2 regions of the Streptomyces sp. NPDC051041 genome follow, and region 2 is predicted to be linked to the other one. Evidence: riboswitches for the same ligand, from Rfam matches in the RefSeq annotation. Region 2 holds a riboswitch; the other holds the start of a gene.
What was found. A riboswitch is a leader RNA that binds a small molecule or an ion and turns the genes downstream of it on or off. The one in region 2 is predicted to bind S-adenosylmethionine.

Region 1 (3,593 bases), on a different contig from region 2:
TTTGGCTACATCTCGTCGGGCGTGCGACAGGAACACGGGGGTACCGATCCGGGGATCAGCAGCGCGTTCCCCAACTCTACCGCGTTCAACCACACTGAATTGCCCCCTCCGTTTCTCTCACGGAGGGGGCAATGCGCAGAACGCTCGGTGATGGCCATTACCAAAGGTAACGGCGAATCTCGGTCAGCCTCCGGCGACCGCCGGAATGATGGACACGCCCGCGCCCTCGGGGGTCGGCGTCTGGAGCCCCTGCTCGAAGCGCACGTCGTCGTCGTTGACGTAGACGTTGACGAAGCGGCGCAGCCTGCCCTGGTCGTCCAGGACGCGGGCGGCGATGCCGCTGTGGTTCTTCTCCAGGTCCTCGATGACCTCGGCGAGGGTCGTGCCCTCGGCGCTCACCTCGGCCCGGCCGCCGGTGTAGGTGCGCAGGATGGTGGGGATGCGGACGGTCACGCTCATGCGAGGCCAGCCTCTCGGAAGGAGTCCAGGGTCGGGCGGATGGTGGCGGTCGGGCCGGTGCCGGCCACCGCGTCGAGGGTCTTCAGGCCGTCGCCGGTGTTGAGCACGACGGTGGTCTTCGCCGGGTCGAGGACGCCGTTCTCGATCAGCTTGCGCGTCACGCCCACGGTGACGCCGCCCGCCGTCTCGGCGAAGACGCCCTCGGTCCGGGCGAGCAGCTTGATCGCGTCGACGACCTGCTCGTCGGTGACGTCCTCCACCGCGCCGCCGGTGCGGCGCGCGACGTCGAGGACGTAGGGGCCGTCGGCCGGGTTGCCGATCGCCAGGGACTTGGCGATGGTGTTCGGCTTCTGCGGGCGGACGACGTCGTGGCCGGCCTTGAAGGCGGCGGACACCGGCGAGCAGCCCTCGGCCTGCGCACCGAAGATCTTGTACGGCCGGTCCTCGACGAGCCCGAGCTCGATCAGCTCGCGCAGCCCCTTGTCGATCTTGGTGAGCTGCGAGCCGGAGGCGATCGGCACCACGATCTGGTCGGGCAGCCGCCAGCCGAGCTGCTCGCAGATCTCGTACGCCAGGGTCTTGGAGCCCTCCGCGTAGTAGGGCCGCAGGTTGACGTTGACGAAGCCCCAGCCCTCGCCGGCCGGGTCGCCGATCAGCTCGGAGCAGAAGCGGTTCACGTCGTCGTAGGTGCCCTCGATGCCGACGAGCTCGCCGCCGTAGACGGCGGCCATGACGACCTTGCCCTGCTCCAGGTCGTGCGGGATGAACACGCAGGAGCGCAGGCCGGCGCGGGCGGCGGCGGCGCCGACGGCGCCGGCCAGGTTGCCGGTGGAGGAGCAGGACAGGGTGGTGAAGCCGAAGGCGCGGGCGGCCTCCAGGGCCTGGGCGACGACGCGGTCCTTGAAGGAGTGCGTCGGGTTGCCGGAGTCGTCCTTCACGTACAGGCCGCCGGTCACGCCGAGTTCGCGCGCCAGGTTGTCGGCCTTGACCAGCTTGGTCCAGCCCGGGTTCAGGTTGGGCTTGTCGGCCACGTCGGCCGGGACCGGCAGCAGCGGCGCGTACCGCCAGATGTTCGCGGGCCCCGCCTCGATGCGCTTGCGGAGCTCCCCGGCGTCGTAGGACGAGAAGTCGTAGGCGATCTCCAGCGGGCCGAAACACTCCTCACAGGCGAAGACCGGGCCGAGGGGCACGCGGTGACCGCATTCGCGGCAGGAGAGCGCCGCGGCGGGGCCGAGGTCCACGGTGGAGTCGGTGGTGCTTGCAACTGTCTGCGCAGCCATGTGAGGCGAGGCCCTTTCTCCTCATCTTCCCCACGGCGTACCTCGCCGTGAGACGGAATTGGCACCTTCCCTGACCGGGAGCCTCGCGAAGACGAGTTCGGCTCAGGGGGGTTGCCGGGGCTTCATCGGGCCGTGTCCCTCTGCCCCTCTGGATGAGCGGTATGTGGTTGTCGACGCACCGGACCCCCGACATGGGATGGTCACGAGCGTTGTTCAAGACTGTAACCGAAGGCCAGGACAGTTGAGAGAAGCCGTCCGAACCGCGAGACAACCGTGAGGAGCCGGACACCGTGCTGGAAGAAGTCGAGCGCTGGCTGAGGACCCGCTCCTGGTCCGTGGGCGACCGCCCGCTCCACCAGGTCCTGGCCGCCAAACGCGCCACGGGCCAGTCGGTCAGCGTCGTGCTGCCCGCGCTCAACGAGCAGGAGACGGTCGGCGACATCGTCGCCGTGATCCGCCGCGACCTGGTGCGGCGGGCCCCGCTGGTCGACGAGATCGTGGTGGTCGACTCCGGGTCGACGGACCGTACCGCCGAGGTGGCCGCCGCCGCGGGCGCGACCGTGGTGCACCGGGACGAGATCCTGCCGCGCATCCCGGCCGTGCCCGGCAAGGGCGAGGTGCTGTGGCGCTCCCTGCTGGTGACCCGCGGCGACATCGTCTGCTTCGTCGACGCCGACCTCAGGGAGTTCTCCTCGGACTTCGTCACCGGGATCGTCGGCCCGCTGCTGACCGAGCCGGGCGTCGACCTGGTCAAGGCGATGTACGACCGCCCGCTGGGCGGCGCGGCCGGGCAGGGCGGCCGGGTCACCGAGCTGATGGCCCGCCCGCTGCTGAACATGCACTGGCCGCGGCTGGCCGGTTTCGTGCAGCCGCTCGGCGGCGAGTACGCGGCCCGCCGCTCGCTGCTGGAGCGGCTGCCGTTCCCGGTCGGGTACGGGGTGGAGCTGGGCATGCTGGTCGACGCCCTGCACCTGGTGGGCCTGGACGCCCTGGCCCAGGTGGACGTGGGCGTGCGGCGGCACCGGCACCAGGACGGGCAGGCCCTCGGCCGGATGGCCGCCGCGATCTACCGCACCGCGCAGCTCAGGCTGGCCCGCGGTCACCTGGTCCGCCCGTCGCTCACCCAGTTCGTGCGGGGCGAGGACGGCTTCGAGCCGCGCACGTACTCCGTGGACACCGAGGAGCGCCCGCCGATGGCGGAGATCGCGGAGTACGCGGCGCGCAGGGCGGCCTGAGGGCGGCCCGGGGTCGTATACGGCCCGGATACGAGGCCGGGTCGTACGTTTGAGCGGTTGGGGGCCGGGCTAGGTTGAGGCGTATGGCTTCGACGAACGGTGCTGCTCAGGTACTGGTGGCCTCCAACCGTGGCCCGGTCTCCTACGAGGTGCGGGACGACGGCTCGCTGCACGCCCGGCGGGGCGGCGGCGGGCTGGTCTCCGGACTGTCCGCCATCGGGCCGGACGCGGGCGCGCTGTGGGTGTGCTCGGCCCTGTCCGACGGCGACCGGGAGGCGGTGCGGCGCGGGGTCGGCGAGGACGGCGTGCGGATGCTGGACATCCCGGCCGGCGTGCACGCCGACGCGTACAACGGGATCGCCAACTCGGTGCTGTGGTTCGTGCACCACATGCTGTACCAGACACCGCTGGAACCGGTCTTCGACGCGGAGTTCCGCCGCCAGTGGGCGTCGTACGAGACCTACAACCGGGCCTTCGCCGAGGCGCTGGCCGAGGAGGCGGCCGAGGGCGCGGCGGTCGTGGTGCAGGACTACCACCTGACGCTGGTGCCGGGGATGCTGCGCGAGCTGCGCCCGGATGTGCGCATCGGCCACTTCTCGCACACGCCCTGGGCGCCGCC
Region 2 (3,593 bases):
GGCCTGCAGCGCCGGGACAAGGAGAAGGTGCTGCACGGCCGCGAGACGGGCATCATCAAGCGGCTGCCGCACGGCGAGTTCATCGAGGTGCACGAGCCGCTCAGCCAGGAGCAGCTGCACACCCTCACCGCGCACGAGCAGTACAAGCCGCTCGAACTCGGCCCGACGGTCGACGAGAACGGCGTCCAGCGCAAGGTGACGGGCTCCGACCGGCTGCGCGCCAAGCTCAGCAAGGCGTACTACGGCGAGGAGTCCCAGGTTCCGAAGCCGACCGTCGAGGAGTACAAGGAGATCACGAGCGGCCACGGCCACCACTGATCACTGCGTCGCCACGCCACGGCCGAAGGGCCCCGTCCGGTGTTCGGACGGGGCCCTTCGCCCTGCCCGGGGGTGGATAGGGTGGGAGGCGCCAACGACGCGTACGACGACCAGGAGCGGCTGATGAGCGCTGTGACCCCCGCTGGAGGCGACACCGCGGCGGGCCGCACCTGGCCCGCCCTGCTGAACGGCCTGCTGGACGGCCGGGACCTGTCGTCCGACGACACCGCCTGGGCCATGGACCTGATCATGCGCGGGGAGGCGACCGACGCGCAGATCGCCGGGTTCGCGGTGGCGCTGCGGGCCAAGGGGGAGACCGTCGAGGAGATCTCCGGTCTCGTCCGGACCATGTACGAGCACGCCCACGTGATCGAGGTGCCGGGGCGGACCGTCGACATCGTCGGCACCGGCGGCGACGGCGCGAAGACGGTCAACATCTCCACCATGTCGGCGATCGTCGTCGCCGGCACCGGCACCAGGGTCGTCAAGCACGGCAACCGGGCCGCGTCCTCGGCGTCCGGGGCCTCCGACGTGCTGGAGAAGCTCGGCGTCAACCTGGAACTGCCGCCGCGGCGGGTGGCGGAGGTCGCCGAGGAGGCCGGGATCACCTTCTGCTTCGCGGTGAAGTTCCACCCGGCGCTGCGCCACGTGGCCGCGGCACGCGGCCAGCTGGGGATCCGGACGACGTTCAACTTCCTCGGTCCGCTGACCAACCCGGCGCAGGTGAAGGCCCAGGCGGTGGGCGTCGCCGACCCGCGGATGGCGCCGATCGTCGCGGGCGTCTTCGCCGAGCGCGGCAACTCCTCGCTGGTGTTCCGGGGCGACGACGGCCTCGACGAGCTGACGGTCACCGCCACCTCCCGGGTGTGGGTCGTCCGCGACGGCAAGGTGACCGAGGAGACCTTCGACCCGCGGGACGTCGGCGTCGGCCTGGTGCCGGTGGAGGCGCTGCGGGGCGCCGACGCCTCCTACAACGCCGAGGTGGCGCGGCGGCTGCTGGACGGTGAGACGGGGCCGGTGCGGGACGCCGTCCTGCTGAACTCCGCGGCGGCGCTGGTGGCGCTGGAGCCGACGGCGGCGCCGCTGACCGAGCAGATCCGCGCCGGGATGGCGAAGGCGGCGGAGTCCATCGACTCGGGCGCGGCGAAGCGGACGCTGGAACGGTGGGTGGCCGCCAGCAACAAGTGAGCGGCTCCGCCCGGTGCCGGTGCTCCGCGGGAGCGCCGGCACCTTCTCGTGTCCCGGTATCCGGACATCGGTTGCGCACCGGCGACCGGTTCGCATACGTTCCCGCACAGGTCATGAGCGACAGCCATCAGGCCCCGGCCGGCTGTCCGGCAACCCTCCGTCCGTGGCGGGGTGCCCCGGGTGAGGACCAGGCCGCAGGCAGCAAGGTCTGCGGCAAGCGCGGACCCCTCGCGAAACCAGGGGTCCTGGTCGTTCGAGGGAGCCTTCCGTGAGCAAGCGAATGCGTTAGGGCCGCAGAGCCCCGCCTCCGCACACCCTCTTCCGCCTTCCCCACGCCTGAGCCGTGCGCGCTCGCGTGCCGGATCCGCCTGCCTTCCACGGGAGTACACCCATGTCCGTCTCCACCGCTGCCGCCACCGCCGCCGACCGGTCCGTCCGCGCCCCGCTGCCCGTCCTGGGCGGGGACGTCACCGTCCCGCTCGTCACCGGCGGCGAGGTCGCCTACGCCGCGCTCGACTACGCCGCCAGCGCCCCGGCCCTGCAGCGCGTGTGGGACGACGTGGCCGCCTACGCGCCGTACTACGGCAGCGTGCACCGCGGCGCCGGGTACCTCTCGCAGCTGTCCACCGACCTGTTCGAGAACGCCCGCAGGACCGTCGCCGAGTTCCTCGGCTGCCGGGAGACGGACCAGCTGGTCTTCACCCGGTCCACCACCGACTCGCTCAACCTGCTGGCCCGCGCGCTCCCCGCCGGCTGCCGGGTCTTCGTCTTCGAGACCGAGCACCACGCCGCGCTGCTGCCCTGGCGGCACGCCGGGGTCACCTACCTCGACGCCCCGCGCACCCCGGGCCAGGCCGTCCAGACCCTGGAGCGGGCCCTCGCCGACCGCGAACCCCACGGGCCCGCCCTGGTCTGCGTCACCGGCGCCTCCAACGTCACCGGCGAGCTGTGGCCGGTGCGCGAGCTGGCCGCCGCGGCCCACGCGCACGGCGCCCGGATCGTGCTGGACGCCGCCCAGCTGGCCCCCCACCACCCCGTGTCCGTCCGGGACCTCGACGTCGACTGGGTCGCCTTCTCCGGGCACAAGCTGTACGCGCCCTTCGGCTCCGGCGTGCTCGCCGGCCGCGCCGACTGGCTGCGCGCGGCCGAGCCGTACCTCGCGGGCGGCGGCGCCAGCCGCCGGGTCGCCCGGCGCGCCGACGGGGGCGTGGACGTGGAGTGGCACGAGAGCGCCGCCCGCCACGAGGCCGGGTCGCCCAACGTCATCGGCGCCCACGCCGTCGCCTCCGCCTGCCGGGCCCTGACCGAGGCCGGGTTCGACACCCTCGTCGCCCGGGAGCAGCACCTGATCAGGAAGGTGCGGGACGGGCTCGCCGAGGTGCCGGAGGTCGGGATCCTCTCCCTCTTCGGCGACGACGCCCCGCGCGTCGGCGTGCTCTCCTTCGTCGTCGAGGGCTGGAACAGCTCCCACTTCGCCGCCGCGCTGTCCGCCGAGTACGGCATCGGCGTCCGCGACGGCCTCTTCTGCGCCCACCCGCTGGTGCGCACCCTGCTCGGCAGCGACCCGCGGACCCGGGGCGAGTGCGGCGGGCCCGGGGCGGCGCCCGGCGCGACGCCCCTCGACGCCGTCCGGGTCAGCTTCGGCGCGGGCACGCCCGACGAGCACGTGGAGCGGTTCGTGCGGGCCGTGCGGGAACTCGTGCGGGACGGCGCGAAGTGGAACTACCGCACGCAGGACGGCCGGTGCGTGCCCGACACCCCCGCCTGAACGCCGTGGGCGGGTGACCGGGCGCCCGGCGGGATCACCCGCGGGGCGTGCCCGGCGACGGCGGCGTCAGCTGTCCAGCCCGATCGCGAACGCCGCCTCCAGGTCGTGCTGCGAGTACGTGCGGAACGCCACGTGCGTGTCCGTCGCCTCCACGCCCGGGATCTTGCTGATCCGGCCGGGGATGACCTCCGCGAGCTCCTCGTGCTCCCTCACCCGGACCATGGCGATCAGGTCGTAGGTGCCGGTGACCGAGAAGACCTCGCTGACGTTCTCCAGCGAGGCGATCCGCTCCGCGATCTCGGGGATCCGGTCCACGCTG

Region 1: it holds a riboswitch for S-adenosylmethionine, as region 2 does, so the genes downstream of both, thrC (threonine synthase) here and ACIBAI_RS08965 (aminotransferase class V-fold PLP-dependent enzyme) in region 2, are expected to answer to the same signal.

Annotation. Positions count from the first base shown of each region.
Region 1 covers NZ_JBITFM010000005.1:24,292-27,884, reverse strand. Annotated here, with positions in the region: gene ACIBAI_RS10810 (MoaD/ThiS family protein) at 184-459, opposite strand; gene thrC (threonine synthase) at 456-1,739, opposite strand; SAM riboswitch class I at 1,758-1,898, opposite strand; gene ACIBAI_RS10800 (glucosyl-3-phosphoglycerate synthase) at 2,030-2,974, shown strand; gene ACIBAI_RS10795 (trehalose-6-phosphate synthase) at 3,058-3,593, shown strand, end outside.
Region 2 covers NZ_JBITFM010000004.1:58,828-62,420, forward strand. Annotated here, with positions in the region: gene ACIBAI_RS08955 (cytochrome bc complex cytochrome b subunit) at 1-318, shown strand, start outside; gene trpD (anthranilate phosphoribosyltransferase) at 442-1,506, shown strand; SAM riboswitch class IV at 1,616-1,732, shown strand; gene ACIBAI_RS08965 (aminotransferase class V-fold PLP-dependent enzyme) at 1,898-3,274, shown strand; gene ACIBAI_RS08970 (Lrp/AsnC family transcriptional regulator) at 3,341-3,593, opposite strand, start outside.